One region of the Cohnella herbarum genome, then DNA from elsewhere that is predicted to be linked to it. Evidence: riboswitches for the same ligand, from Rfam matches in the RefSeq annotation. Region 1 holds a riboswitch; the other holds the start of a gene.

Region 1 (7,629 bases):
CCGCTGGCGGCGTCATTGCTTTCCCGACGGAGACCGTTTATGGGCTCGGAGGGGATGCGCGGAGCACGGAAGCGGTGGAACGGATTTTCGCGGCCAAAGGCCGGCCGTCGGACAATCCGCTTATCGTGCATCTGGCGCGAAGCGAAGACGTATACGAGCTGACGGATAGGCTTAGCGAAGTGGAAGAAGCATTGGCCCAAGCCTTCTGGCCGGGGCCGCTGACGTTGGTGCTTCCCGTCCGACCGGGAGCCGTCTCCCCTCTCGTTACGGCAGGGTTGGATACGGTAGCCGTTCGGGTTCCCGCGCATGAACTCGCGAGAGCGCTCATCGAGAAGTCGGGTTGCCCGATCGCGGCGCCAAGCGCTAATCGCTCCGGCCGTCCAAGCCCGACGCAAGCGCGGCACGTCTTGGAAGATCTGGACGGACGAATCGACGGAGTGCTGGACGGAGGAGCTACCGGAGTAGGGTTAGAATCGACTGTCGTTCGGGTGCTGGACGGTAAAGTTCATATTCTTCGGCCGGGCGGCATTACGAGAGAGCAGTTGATATCCGCGGTAGGGTCGCTAGCGGACGTCTTGAAGCCGGTGGAAAAATCGCCCGAAGAGATTGGTTCGGATAACGGTGCCGATGACGAACATGCTCCCCGCTCTCCGGGAGTGAAATATACGCATTATGCGCCTAAAGGCGAAATGCTGCTCGTTACGGGGCCTCAAGAAAAGCAGTTGTCGATCGTCCAAGAGAAAGCCGACGAAGCGACGAAGCTCGGCCTTCGAGTAGCCGTTCTAGCCTGCTCGGAGAACGCATCCCGTTATCGGGCCGAAGCGGTGTTCGATTGCGGCTCCCGCAACGAACCCAGCCAAGCGGCGCAATCCTTGTACGCATTATTACGGGAATGCGACGAGCGCGGCCTGAATTTCATCGTCGCCGAAGGTTATTCCGAAGCCGGCATCGGCGCCGCTCTTATGAACCGTTTGCGCAAAGCCGCGGGTGGCAACGAACTAACGATCCTGTAACCGCCGTTATCCCCTTGCATGTTCGTCTTCTCCTCCGCATATGTTGGAAGAGGACAAGACGGCAACCATCGTTAAGCTAGCATAACGAATGAGGTTGCGCGGGGGAGGGACAACCTATGTTCGACGCGTCCGCGTCAGCCGGGCAATTGCTAACCATTCTCGTCATGGCGGTCGCCCTGGGCATGGATGCATTTTCTCTGGGAGTCGGGATCGGCTTGAAAGGCGTACGGCTTTACGATATTTTGAAACTAAGCACGATTATCGCCATCTTTCATGTGCTGATGCCTCTCGGCGGGATGATAACGGGACAATACGTGAGCGGCTTGCTCGGCGGAATCGCGACTTCCGTGGCAGGGGCGCTGCTTTTGCTGCTTGGAGGGCATATGGTATATAGCTCTCTTCGCGGGGAGGCCGTGGATTCGATCGATCATCGCACCATATGGGGGATGCTCGTATTTTCTTTTAGCGTTAGCATCGACTCCTTCTCCGTCGGAATATCGCTTGGGATGTTTTCCACGCACGTTCTGCTCACCGTTCTGATGTTCGGATTTTTCGGAGGACTTATGAGCGTATCGGGTTTAATGTTGGGGAGACGCGCAAGCCGTGCCTTGGGAGGATATGGAGAAGCGCTTGGCGGTGTCATTTTATTCGCTTTTGGGCTATTATTTCTAATATAAGCGAGATAGAATCTATCCAGAAATACGGGGGGAAAGCAAATGAACCGCGTTTTGATCGTATGTACGGGTAATACTTGCCGAAGCCCGATGGCCGAAGCGATGCTCAGGGATTTAGCCGCCCGCAGCGGGAAACCTCTCGAAATCCGTTCGGCGGGCGTTGCCACGGCCGAAGGATTGCCGATTTCCGCTCACGCGGCCGCAACTTTGAGGAAAAGAAACTTGGCGTTGCCGGGATCGTCTACCGTGTTAACCGCGAACGAGGTGTTATGGGCGAATCTCATCTTAACGATGACGGCCGGGCATAAAAGGGCGATTCTGGAACGGTTTCCCGAAGCGTTATCCAAAACTTACACGTTGAAGGAATATGCACTGCGCGGAGATCCCATCATGGACGATGTAGCTGAAGCCGAGAGATTGTATTCGGAATGGCAAGTAAGACAAGCGTTGGGTCAGAATTTGACGCCCGAGGAGCGAGAGAGATTGTTCGAACTGCAACGCCGTATTCCGGGATTCGATATCGCGGATCCGTTCGGCGGGCCTTTGTCGTTATACGAGCAGTGCGCCGACGAGATCGAAGACGTACTGATGACGTTGGTCGATAAATGGGACAGGGAGCCTTAATCGCCGATCGAGCAGGGAGATCATTGGGCCCTCTATTTAAAGTCGATGATTGATTTTTGGTACGAGGTTCGTGTAAAATAAAACTACAACTTCAAGGTTCCGATGTAACTGGCGACGACAAGTGGAGCATACCACGGTGGAGCATCGGAATGACGGCCGGTCGCCTGGGCAAAGAGCAACGTGCGAGAGCACGTCTGCTCTTTTTTGTCTTTAATCGCTCGTAATATACTAGGAGCGGAGGCGATCATTCGACGAAATCTCTCTCGCGGCAGATAGGCCGACCTGTTTGAGTATCTTCAATTCAGGTATAATACCTATAATGTCTTCAGAGGTACTTCGAGATGTTGGGAGGTCATGCCATGGCACAGGATTCTCGGTCCATCACCGATCAAGTCGAGCAACTGCTGGTCGAATTGGTACAGACGGGCGGAGTGCGTCCCGGTCACGTCATTGTGGTGGGAGCGAGCACGAGCGAAGTCCAAGGCCATCGAATCGGTTCCTCCGGCGCCGAGAGCGTGGCCGAGCAAATCTATGATGGCGTACAGCGGGTCCGGAATCGCTTCGGGTTCCACGTCGTCTGGCAATGCTGCGAGCATCTGAATCGGGCGCTAGTAACCGAACGCGGCATTGCGGAAGCGCAAGGCTGGGTCGAGGTATCGGCGATTCCCGTTCCGAAAGCCGGGGGCTCGATGGCCGCACATGCCTATCGTCAGCTCGACGAGCCTTGCCTTGTCGAAGCCGTACAGGTCCATGCCGGCATCGACATCGGCGAAACGCTGATCGGGATGCATCTTCGACCGGTCGCGATACCTTTAAGGCCGGCGATCCGTTCGATCGGGCAAGCGAGAGTCAATATGGCGACGACTCGTCCGAGATTAATCGGCGGAGCGCGCGCCGTCTATTCAACGGTGCGCGAGGATCAAGCGAACGCTTCGCCGAACGATTCTTCAACGACAACGTGCGAGTAATCAGAAATTTATTATAAAACCTTGGGAGGATTTACGACTATGTTGGAAAATTTGCGCAAACAAGACCCTGAGATCGTCAAAGCCCTTAATTTGGAATTGAAACGCCAGCAAGATAACATCGAACTGATCGCATCCGAGAATATCGTAAGCGAAGCGGTACTGGAAACAATGGGCACCGTGCTGACGAACAAATACGCGGAAGGTTATCCGGGCAAACGCTATTACGGCGGATGCGAATACGTGGATATTCCCGAGCAAATCGCCCGCGACCGCGCCAAGGAATTGTTCGGCGCCGAGCATGCCAACGTGCAGCCGCACTCCGGCGCGCAAGCGAACCTTGCCGTTTATCTTGCCGTTCTGAAGCCGGGCGATACCGTGCTCGGCATGAACCTTGCGCACGGCGGCCACTTAACGCACGGTAACCCCGCGAACGCCTCCGGTTTGCTTTACAACTTCGTAGCCTACGGAGTGAACGATCAAACGTTCACGATCGATTACGATGAAGTTCGCAAAGCCGCGTTCAAACACCGTCCTCGCTTGATCGTTGCGGGCGCGTCCGCGTATCCGCGCACGATCGATTTCGAGAAAATGGGACAAATCGCCAACGACGTGGGCGCGCTGTTCATGGTAGACATGGCCCATATCGCGGGTCTCGTTGCCGGCGGAGAACATCCGAGCCCGGTACCGCACGCGCATTTCGTCACGACGACAACGCACAAAACCCTTCGCGGTCCTCGCGGCGGTATGATCCTTTGCCGTCAACCGTGGGCGGCGGCGATCGATAAAGCCGTATTCCCGGGCACGCAAGGCGGTCCGCTTATGCATATCATCGCCGCTAAAGCGGTAGCCCTCGGCGAAGCTCTCCAGCCTTCGTTCAAGGAGTACGCGCGTAACGTGGTCGTAAACGCGAAAGCTCTGGCCGAGGCGCTTGTCTCCGAAGGCTTGAACATCGTATCCGGCGGTACGGACAATCACCTAATGCTGATCGACACGCGCAACCTGAACATTACGGGCAAAGAAGCCGAGCACGTGCTCGATTCCGTAGCGATCACGGTGAACAAGAACGCGATTCCGTTCGATCCGACCAGCCCGTTCATCACGAGCGGTATCCGCATCGGAACGCCGGCGATCACGACCCGCGGCATGGGGCCGGACGCGATGAAGACCATCGCTCAAGTCATCGCGTTGACGCTCAAGAACACGAAAGACGAAGCGACGCTCGAGAAAGCTCGCGGCATCGTAGCCGATCTTACGGCGAAGTATCCTTTGTACCCGACGCTAGGCTATTAAGATAAGGATAATTCAAAACCGGAAACCCGATGCTGGGTTTCCGGTTTTTTTGCATGTCGAGCTGACCGCTTGTTATTAGATGAGCAAAGTAATAACAAGCAACTCGTACAAAACCAGGGTAAGGATGGCATTGGAAGCGTAGGGGCCGAAAAACCGTACGTCGCTCGTCATAATATGCAGATAGGATTGATCGGATCCGACTACGACCCCCTCATACGTATGGCCGTCTATCGTTTGCACGCGCACGTTGCGGTTCATGCATTGTCCGCATATGCCGGCGAGCTTCTTCCGGGTTTGGCGCACTTGCTCGGACCATTGGTTATCCGCTTTGTACACTTGCGCGGGATTGTCGGTCGCGCGGGCCTGCATTGGCATTCCTCCTAGGGATATCTAATTCAAGCTATGCATGCGCCTATCATAAGGTTACTGAAACGAAGCGGCCGATCGGGACGCTTCGACGAATTTCGAGCGAGTTCTTACGGATGTTATGCACCTATTCGGAGACAATGATATAATGTACGGGCAACATACATAGGAGAACGGCCGGCGAACGGATTTCGACGCAGTCGGTTCGTATAAGAAAGGGTAGAACATTATGGGACGTCTCGTCATTTGCGATCATCCGTTGATCCAACACAAAGTCACTTTTATCCGTGACAAACTGACAAATACAAAGCAATTCCGTGAGCTGGTCGACGAAGTGGCCATGCTTATGGCATATGAAATAACGAGGGATGTTCCGCTATCCACCGTTCGCGTAGAGACGCCCGTTCAAAGCGCCGAGGGGAAAGTCATCGCGGGGAGAATGATGGGACTAATTCCGATTCTTCGCGCGGGACTCGGCATGGTGGACGGCGTGTTGAAAATCATTCCTTCGGCTAAGGTCGGACATATCGGCTTGTACCGCGACCACGAAACGCTGCAGCCGGTCGAATATTATTGCAGCTTGCCTTCGGACGTTGCCGAGCGGGAATTGATCGTCATCGATCCGATGCTCGCGACCGGAGGTTCGGCGAATGCGGCGCTCGACATGCTGAAGAACAAAGGGTGCAGACCGACGAAGCTGATGTGCCTAATCGCGGCTCCGGAAGGCGTCAAAGCGGTACAAGAGCGGCATCCCGATATCGATATTTATCTAGCGGCGCTAGATGAGAAGTTAAACGATCACGGTTATATCGTCCCGGGTCTCGGTGACGCCGGAGACCGTCTATACGGAACGAAATAAGGGGGGAAACCGACGTGAGCAAAATCAAAGTAATGACGATATTCGGAGTTCGTCCAGAAGCGATCAAGATGGCCCCGTTAATTCTGGAATTGCAGAAATATCCGGATCAGATCGAACCGCTCGTGTGCGTGACCGCCCAGCATCGGCAGATGCTCGATCAGGTGTTGGAAGTGTTCGACATCAAGCCCGATTACGATCTTGACGTCATGCAGGCGAGCCAGACGCTGAACGATATTTCCATTCGCGTCCTTCAAGGGCTCGAACCGGTATTAAGAGAGGCGAAGCCGGATTTGGTGCTCGTTCACGGGGATACGTTGACGACGTTCCTGGCGAGCTATGCTTCCTTCATGCAACAAATCAAGGTGGGGCACGTCGAAGCGGGCTTGCGTACTTGGAATAAGTTATCTCCGTACCCGGAAGAGATGAACCGCCAATTGACGGGCGTGCTTGCGGATTTGCATTTCGCTCCGACGGATTGGTCGGCGGACAATCTGCGCAAAGAAAACAAAAGCGAAGAACAAATCTACATTACCGGCAATACGGTGACCGACGTGTTTCAATATACGGTCAAATCGGATTTTGCCCACCCGGTACTGGAATGGGCGGCCGGAAGGAAACTCGTCCTCATGACCGCGCATCGCAGAGAATCGCAGGGGGAGCCGCACCGGCAGATCTTCCGCGCGGTGAAGCGGATCGCCGACGAGTTCGAAGATATCGCCATCGTCTATCCGGTGCATTTAAGCCCGGCCGTACGCGAGCCTGCTCAGGAAATTCTCGGCAATCATCCGCGCATTAAGCTGATCGAACCGCTTGACGTCGTAGAACTTCATAATTTTTATCCGCATACCCATCTTATTCTGACCGACTCCGGAGGACTTCAGGAGGAAGCGCCGTCTTACGGAGTGCCGGTTCTCGTTCTGCGGGATACGACGGAGCGACCGGAAGGCATCGAAGCGGGGACGCTGGAGCTTGTCGGAACGGAAGAGAAAGACGTCTACGATCGTACGCGCGCTCTATTAACCGATAGAGAGCTATACGCCCGGATGAGTCAAGCCGCTAACCCTTATGGGGACGGACGAGCTTCGAAACGAATCGTGGCCTCGATTCTCCATCATTTCGGTCGCGGGGAGCGTCCGGATTCGTTCCAACGCTAGACATCTGAGAAGCAAGTAATGGAAATGGATTGAAGTCCTACAGGTCAAGTCGGAAATACTTGCCATGGGAATCGGGAAAAAACGTACAGCGTACAGTGCAACTGTATGGTTTGGAAGTCCGGGAACACTTGATAGATATGGATTTTCAAATGCGATGTTCACATAAAGTTTGATTTTCGATCAATTGACAAACGCTGTCGCCGAACGATACAATATATCGTGAAACATGGGAAGAAAGGGCTTACGTACTTGCTTTTTACTGCCCATGCAGCGTCAAAGGAGCGACAAATCCATGACGGAATCTCCACGTAAGCCTGAATTGCCTCAAGACGAGAATCCTTGGAAGGCCGCCGGCCTTGTAACGGGTTTGGGTGTGGAGCTTGCGGTTTGCATCGGACTCGGCTGGTGGCTGGGGACGGTGTACGATGACCGGAATGGCACTAGCTATGGGTATTTAACCGGAGTGGTGGTCGGACTGGTAGCCGGTATTGGGTCGGCCGTGGCGCTGATCCGGAAATATACGGGGGCTAGAAGACCGTGATGGACGATTTGCCTGCTTTGCTTAGACGTACTACGCGCATTACTTTCTTTTTTTTGTCCATTGGCTGCATTGGTTGGGCCGTATGGCCGGATTCCAAGCCGATCTTCGGCGGATTCATGATCGGCGTGATCGGCGGTTTG
Region 2 (7,629 bases), 1.1 Mb from region 1:
ATGAGCTGCAATAGAGTGATCCCATAACGTTAACTCTGAGCAGCTGACTCGAATCGCTCCTCACCGAGGCAAATAGCGTTATGCCGTAACGTTATTGCCCTTGTCGGAGCCGGTTGAGCTGGAATAAAGTGATCCTGTAACGTTATTTGCTTGAGGGTCGGTGCAATAACGGACGCACTCAAGCAGCCGCCTTACCCGCCCGATCCATACCCTCCAAAACCAAAACAGGCGAGATCCATCGAATGAGATGGAATCTCGCCTGTTTTATTTACGCCAGCCTTCTCACTTCGCGTTCTTGTTCGCGGCGATCTGCTCGGCAAGCTCGTTGAGCTCCGTCCAACGCTCGAGCAAGCCGTCCAGCTTGGTTCCGAGGCGTTGCTGCTCCTCCGCAAGCTCCTGAAGACGAACGGAGTCGCTGCTAGAAGCCTCCATTTGCGCGGCGACGGACGATATCGCTTCTTCCGTTTCCGCGATCCAATCGTCGATCTGCTCGAAGTCCTTCTGATCTTTATAGGACATCTTGAGCACCGGCCGTTCCTTACTCTCCGGCTTCGCGGACACCGCTGCGGAAACGGACGCATTACCCTTCGCGGGAGCGGCCGCAGCCGCTTTCGCCGCTTCTTGCCGTTCCGCGAACGCCTGATAATCGGAGTAGTTGCCCACGTGGTGCGACACGATGCCGTCGCCCTCGAACGCAAGAATGCGATCGACGGTGCGATCAAGGAAATAGCGATCATGGGAAACGGTAACGACGACTCCCGGGAAATCGTCCAAGTAATCTTCCAGGACCGTCAGCGTAGCGATGTCGAGATCATTGGTGGGCTCGTCCAGGAGCAGTACGTTGGGTGCATTCAACAGCACTCTGAGCAATTGCAGCCGGCGTTTCTCCCCGCCCGACAGCTTGGAAATGACCGACCACTGCATCGAAGGGGAGAACAGGAACCTCTCCAGCATCTGTCCCGCGGATATCGTGGAGCCGTCCGAAGTTTTGACCTGGTCCGCCCCTTCACGAATATACTCCATGACCCGAAGCGATTCGTCCATCTCTTCGTGCTCTTGGCTGAACCAGCCGAGCCTCACCGTCGTGCCGAGCTCCACGGTTCCTCCGTCGGGCACAAGTTGGCCCGCGATTAGCTTGAGCAGCGTCGACTTGCCGCTCCCGTTGCGTCCTACGATTCCGACTCTATCCTCCGGTACCGCAATATAGCTCAGATCTTTGATCAGCGTCCGATCGCCGAATCTTTTCACGAGATGCTCGATCTCGATAATCTTCTTCCCGAGCCTCGAAGAAGCGATCGACACGTCCATCTTGCCCGCGGCCGCTTTCGGCCCTTGCTCCTTCAGCGCCTCGAACCGATCGATCCGCGCCTTCTGCTTCGTCGACCTGGCTTGCGCTCCGCGGCGAATCCATGCGAGCTCGTTGCGCAGCAAGTTCTGGCGTTTGGCTTCGCTGGCCGCTTCCCGCTCGTCCCTCTCCAGCTTTAGCTCCAGAAACCGGCTATAGTTCGCTTCGTAGAAGTAAGCGCGGCCTTGATCGAGCTCGATGACCCGGTTGCTGACCCGGTCAAGAAAATAACGATCATGCGTGATCATAAGCAAAGCGCCTTTACGCTTCTGAAGCATGCTTTCGAGCCAAGCAACCGAATCGTTATCGATATGGTTCGTCGGCTCGTCGAGAATAAGCACGTCGGAAGGCTGAAGAAGCGCCGCCGCCATCGCGACCCGCTTCCGTTGTCCTCCCGAGAACGTCGATACTTTGTCGTCGTAGTTCAGGATGCCAAGCTTCGTGAGCGCGGTCTTGGCTTCGCTTTCCAATTGCCAAGCCTCCAACTCGTCCATCCGCTGATTCGCGGCAACCATGCGCGCTTGCAACCGCGCGTCCTCCGGACTCCGAGCCAACGCCTCCAAAATCTCGGCATAGTCGCGAACGGCTTTTAACTGCGGAGATTCCCCGCCGAGCACATGCTCCAGAGCCGTCTCGTCGGGAGCGAACGCCGGATCCTGCGCGAGCATTCGAAGCACGACCGACCGGCCGATCGACACCTTACCGGAGTCGGCGGGCTCCAGTCCCGCGATCACCTTCAGCAACGTCGATTTTCCGGTGCCGTTTACGCCGATGATTCCGACTTTATCTCCGGTTTCGATACCGAACGTTACGTCCTCGAACAACATTTTATCGCTATAGCTTTTCGATATATTTTCAACGGATAACAAATGCATATCTCATCTACCTACTTTATCGCTAGAATACGGAACTACTCCCCGTATCATATCATAAAAATCCAACCCGCTTATTTCATTCTAAACGCGCGTACGAAATAGATGGCTAACGTTCCGAAGAGGACACCCAAAATAATCGGCAAAGACCATAACCCTAACCCATCCCCGTAACCTTTGCCTACTTTTACGGATATCCATGTGATGTAGCCGAATAACGCAACGACTTCAAGGTTTATCCAGCCTAGCAGTTTCCTTGCCAATAAATATTGCGCTGCCGCGTTCTGTTCCGTAATCGGAAGGGGATAATTATAAACATGCGGGAATTTGGACAAAACGGTTAATCCGCTATACAAAAGCAAAGAAACGATCGGAAGGATAATCAGCGTCCACTTGCTCCCCCACCCGTCGACTTGCCCTTTGCCGTTGAAATGAATAGGAATTCTGTCCGGCATATCCGTCCATTGCACACAAACGTAAACAATCGACCAAATCATCGCGATAAGCGTCGCCGCACTGAGCATTTTCTCGAGTCCCGTAACCGGAACGTTAAGCTTGGGTTGTTGCTTCTCCACATTCATCATGCTGCTAACCTCCGGAAAATAAATGCCATGTACTAACTATATCCTTTTTTCGGGGAAAAGGGCTACTCGCTTGAGTGAAATTGTGTAAATCGTGGAAAACTAACCATCCATCGTTCCTATTCCAGCCTGTTTAAGTTGGCCACCTATGTGGTTAATATTGATTACTATGACTATCGGAGGGTTCAGCATGATATTCAAACATATTCTAGTCCCCTATGACGGCTCTAAATCATCCGCGAGAGCGTTGGATAAAGCCATCGAACTTGTTAAGGGAAACGCCGCCACACAGCTCACCGTTGCGCATGTCATCAATCTTCAGCCGGTTGTCCTTGCGGACATGACCTTCGCCCAGCCCGATGCCTACCAAGATCAAGTGAGGGAGCAAGGTAACGCGATTATCGACAAGGTTAAGGAAATTACGGGGGATTTGCCATTGTCGGACGTGGTCGTACTCGCGGGTTCTCCAGCTCAAGCGATCATCGATTATGCCGAGAACAGCGACTGCGATCTCATTGTCATGGGCAGCAGGGGACTAAGCTCCTTCAAGGAATTGATGGTCGGCAGCGTCAGCCACAACGTCATCCTTCATGCGCATATTCCGGTTATGATCATGAAGTAAATTCTGATCAAGAAAGCGTCACAAATATAGCGAAACTGCGCACGGAGAAGTTCATCTTCTAACGCTTGCGCTGTTTCGCTTTTTCTTTTTCTTTTTCTTTTGTTGTAGCCAAAAATCCGGTTGTATGGACTTGACTTGTAAATCCGCAAATTCTCGTTTACACTAATACATAGATTTACGATGCATAGATAAACGACAATATGAGATCGAGGGAAAAAGTTATGAAAATCAATAAGGAACTCATGAAGGGCAGTACCGTCATCCTCATCATGACGCTACTCGGGCAAAAAGATATGTACGGGTACGAGATAACCAAAGAAATCGAACGCAAATCGGACGGCGTATTTACGCTAAAAGAAGGAACGCTGTATCCGATCTTGCATACGCTTGAAGTCGAACGGTTCGTGGAGGCGTACTGGAACGAGGAAGGCGGCCGGAAGCGCAAATATTATCGGATTACGGAAGAAGGACGCAAGCAGCTTGGCGAGAAACAACGGGAATGGTCTTTGTTTCGGACGACTGTCGAGCGCGTCATCGGGGAGGGGCACGCATGAGCCACAGCCTAGAACGTCACCCGGAGGTCAACGCCTATCTCCATAAAATATGCGCGCAAGTAAAGGCCAAAGAAGTGCACGAGGAGATTAGACACGAGTTGCTCAGCCATCTGGAGGAACTGACCGCGGAGAGGGTTGCGCAGAGCGGTATGCCGGAAGAAAAGGCGATGATCGAGGCGCTGCGGCACATGGGCGATCCCGAGCAGGTGGGCAAGCAACTACATACCGCGCATAAGCCTAAGCCCGAATGGGGCGTCATCGCTTTGGTTGCCGGAATGTTTCTAATCGGACTCGTATCGATGTTTACGTTGCGCCTTTCCGTAGACGGCATGATCGACCGCAAACTTGTTTACGGCTTCGTAGGTGTCGCGGTTATGATCGGGCTCTATTTTGTCGATTATCGCAAACTGATTCGCTACTCCTGGGTCTTGTACGGAGCGACATTGCTGCTCATGGCGGCGGTTCATTGGCAAAGCGTTCAGGTAAACGGCGTTACTCAGTGGCTTCTCTTAGGTCCGTTCAACTTCAATGTGTATGCGGCTTCGCCTTATTTGCTCCTTATCGCCATTGCCGGCATGCTGCAGAGAAAGAAACCCGCAGCGCAAGGCTTGCGCGAGGAAGCCGTAGAGCTTGGGAAAGACGCCGTCTTATTCATGCTAATTCCCGCGTTATTATACGTACCGGCGCCCGCTTTCGCCTATTTATTAATTTATGGCTTTGGTTTAGCCGTTCTTCTGCTGGTATCCGGGAAAATGAAGCTATTGATTACTGGATTGAGCGCGCTTGTTCTTATGACGGTTCCGGTACTTCTTAACGGGTCGTTCGATTATGAATGGAGCAGATTGAGTGCGTTTTTGAATCCGGATACGCATGCGCAGACAGAAGGCTACTTGGTATTACGCTCCGTGGAAGCTATTCAATCGGGCGGCATGTGGGGGCAAGGCTTCGGCATCGTTAATGATAAGTTGCCCTTAGCGTCGAGCGAACTGTTCTATTCCTACTTGGTTTACAACTTCGGTTGGGTGTTCGGTATTGCCGTCGCCTTGCTTGCGTTCTTGTTCGTCGTAAGGATAGCTCGTATGGGAGCCAAGCTTCAAGACTCTTATGCCAAAAACCTGGTGGTCGGTTTGATAGCGGTACTGGGCATTCAATTGGCATGGAATTTGCTGATGTGCGCGGGATTGCTGCCAATACTCGGGCTGAGGCTGCCGATTATGAATTGGAGCTCCGGCATGGTGATCGAATTGGCGGCAGTCGGTCTTATTCTTAGTGCATATCGACGCAAAGATATGTTCGGAAGCTCTTATCGGCCTCAACCGACCAAGGTCTGATGGAGCTTCTCGCAAAAAGTCCATTATTGAAAATTTTGTATTTCGTTGCTATGATTAAGTCACAAATCAACTATGTGTCACTGGCGGAACATGGGTAACCATGAGGGAGCGCATAGATATCTAGCCGTACGCCTGGGCAGAGGTAAGGGGAGAGTCTTCCCTTGCCTCTTTATGTTTTGATCCGAATAGAGAGGGATGATGAAATGTTGCCGGAAACATTGATTTTGGATGGGAATCGGGTCGCGACAGACATCAAAGAAAGCTTGTCGGGGGCAATCCAGAGTTTAGCGAAAAGAGGAATCGTTCCTTGCCTAGCGACTATTTTAGTCGGTGACGATCCTTCATCGGCTACCTATGTAAGGATGAAGGGAAACGCATGCAAGCGACTCGGTATCCAATCAATTCGATTAGATCTTCCTAAGGATACATCAACGGGTGAATTAATCTTAGCTATTCGTAAACTCAATGCCGACCCCAACGTTCACGGAATATTGTTGCAGCATCCCGTTCCCCATCAAATAGACGAAAGGGCCGCATTTGAAGCTATAAGCATTGAAAAGGACGTAGATGGAGTGACCACTCTGGGATTCGCTCAAAACGCCTTCGGTTTCGCCGACTTCCCTTCCTGCACTCCGGCAGCGATCATTGCGATACTAGACTATTACAATATCTCAATAGAAGGAAAGCATGCTGTCGTGATCGGGAGAAGCCCGATCCTTGGAAAACCCGTATCCATCATGCTCTTAAACCAAAACGCGACCGTGACGACATGCCATTCCAAAACAACGAACTTAGAAGATATTGTCCGTTTAGGCGATATTGTAGTAGCAGCGGTCGGTAAGCCCAGATTTGTTAAAGGCGATTGGATAAAATCGGGAGCAATTGTACTGGATGCCGGTTACAATGAGGGGAACATAGGGGATGTCGACTATGATGGTTGTTTGCTTAAAGCTTCTGCGATTACTCCCGTCCCCGCAGGGGTCGGGCCGGTAACGATAGCCGCATTGCTCAAGCACACCGTTGCAGCCGCTGAAAAATTAGCTAAATAGCAAACATCAACAATAAAAGAGGGTTGGCCATGTCCAACGGAAAGCATGGCCAACCCTAAAACGATAAACTCACTTGCTCATATTGCTGCGATACTCGCTCGGAGTAATGCCCTCTTTCCCCTTGAACGCGCGGATGAACGTATTCCGGTTGTTAAAGCCGACGGCCTCCCAGATGTCGCCGATCTTCCGCTCGGATTGGGCCAGCAGTTCTTTCGCTTTGCGGATTCTAAGATCGAGCAGGTATTCCTGAAAGCCTACCCCGAGCTCTCTCTTAAGCAACCGGGACATATATTGCGCGGAGGTGTTATATTTCTCGGCCAACATCTCAAGATGGATATCCTCGTGATAGTGCTGGCTAATGAACGCTTTGAACGACCCGACGTCGAACTTGTCCTGGCTCTCGCCGCAGACGGTCGCGACATTCTCGAAGTAAGCGAAGATCGATTCCGTAATCTCGTCGACGGAAGGAGACTCGTTGGACAAGATGAAGCCCGTATACGATTTGCCGATTTCTCCGTCCAGCTCCCTGTCCCGCTGCTTCAGAACCTGAAGCCCTATCATGTAGAACCTCATATACAATTCGCGAAGTAACGGGGCGGTGATCCCGGCGGACAAATTGTGGCCGATAATCTGCTTCAACAGACCGTGCAGTTCCTCTTTCTTGCCGGACAGAAGAAGATTGAACAATCGGTTCTCGTCCTCCTTGCTTAACAAGTATCTCGTTACGTCGTGCTCATTGTCCGCTTCGGTGAAAGTATAGACCCGTTTCCCGTCGAACGGCGAGATGCGCCAGAGCGCCTTCATCGCTTCGATGTACGATTGCCGCATGCCCTTATATCCTCTGCGCACGCTTCCGATGCCCGCATGAACCCTCAGGAAGTCCTCGTCCTTGCGGAACAGTTCCACGATATCCTCGCAATACTTTTGATATAACACTTGATCGGCCCCTTCGGGAACGTTCACCAACAAGCAGAACAAATGCGAATCCATCTCCAGCAAGTAACAAGGATAGTCCATCGGCAGCAAGGACGTCAGCAATTTCGTTAGCATTCTCGACGAATCGTTCTGAAACGATTCGTTGAAGGAATCATAGAACGGCTTGCGAAAGTTGAACTGGAACAAGGCGATCATGAAATGATCGTTCTCGAACGAGAAGCTGCCGTTCTTCTGGTAGGCCTCCACGCTGACGTCGTCGTATAGGTAATTGTATTTCAGCATTTTCACCAAAAATTGCTCGTTCGCGAGCGGGAGCGCATAGGAAAGCTGCTGATTCAG

Evidence for each region. Region 1 has a riboswitch for ZMP and ZTP ahead of HH215_RS20475 (TIGR01440 family protein). Riboswitches for the same ligand answer to the same signal wherever they lie in the genome.
Region 2: it holds a riboswitch for ZMP and ZTP, as region 1 does, so the genes downstream of both, HH215_RS25170 (bifunctional 5,10-methylenetetrahydrofolate dehydrogenase/5,10-methenyltetrahydrofolate cyclohydrolase) here and HH215_RS20475 (TIGR01440 family protein) in region 1, are expected to answer to the same signal.

Annotation. Positions count from the first base shown of each region.
Region 1 is NZ_CP051680.1:4,784,176-4,791,804, reverse strand. Features, by position in the region: gene HH215_RS20490 (L-threonylcarbamoyladenylate synthase) at 1-1,013, shown strand, start outside; gene HH215_RS20485 (manganese efflux pump MntP) at 1,130-1,690, shown strand; gene HH215_RS20480 (low molecular weight protein arginine phosphatase) at 1,730-2,311, shown strand; ZMP/ZTP riboswitch at 2,406-2,488, shown strand; gene HH215_RS20475 (TIGR01440 family protein) at 2,671-3,279, shown strand; gene glyA (serine hydroxymethyltransferase) at 3,322-4,569, shown strand; gene HH215_RS20465 (LSm family protein) at 4,645-4,938, opposite strand; gene upp (uracil phosphoribosyltransferase) at 5,165-5,794, shown strand; gene wecB (non-hydrolyzing UDP-N-acetylglucosamine 2-epimerase) at 5,809-6,948, shown strand; gene HH215_RS20450 (AtpZ/AtpI family protein) at 7,241-7,489, shown strand; gene HH215_RS20445 (ATP synthase subunit I) at 7,489-7,629, shown strand, end outside.
Region 2 is NZ_CP051680.1:5,900,778-5,908,406, reverse strand. Features, by position in the region: gene HH215_RS25195 (ABC-F family ATP-binding cassette domain-containing protein) at 283-2,220, opposite strand; gene HH215_RS25190 (DUF1648 domain-containing protein) at 2,292-2,801, opposite strand; gene HH215_RS25185 (universal stress protein) at 2,989-3,420, shown strand; gene HH215_RS25180 (PadR family transcriptional regulator) at 3,642-3,974, shown strand; gene HH215_RS25175 (FtsW/RodA/SpoVE family cell cycle protein) at 3,971-5,305, shown strand; ZMP/ZTP riboswitch at 5,372-5,450, shown strand; gene HH215_RS25170 (bifunctional 5,10-methylenetetrahydrofolate dehydrogenase/5,10-methenyltetrahydrofolate cyclohydrolase) at 5,509-6,354, shown strand; gene HH215_RS25165 (helix-turn-helix domain-containing protein) at 6,424-7,629, opposite strand, start outside.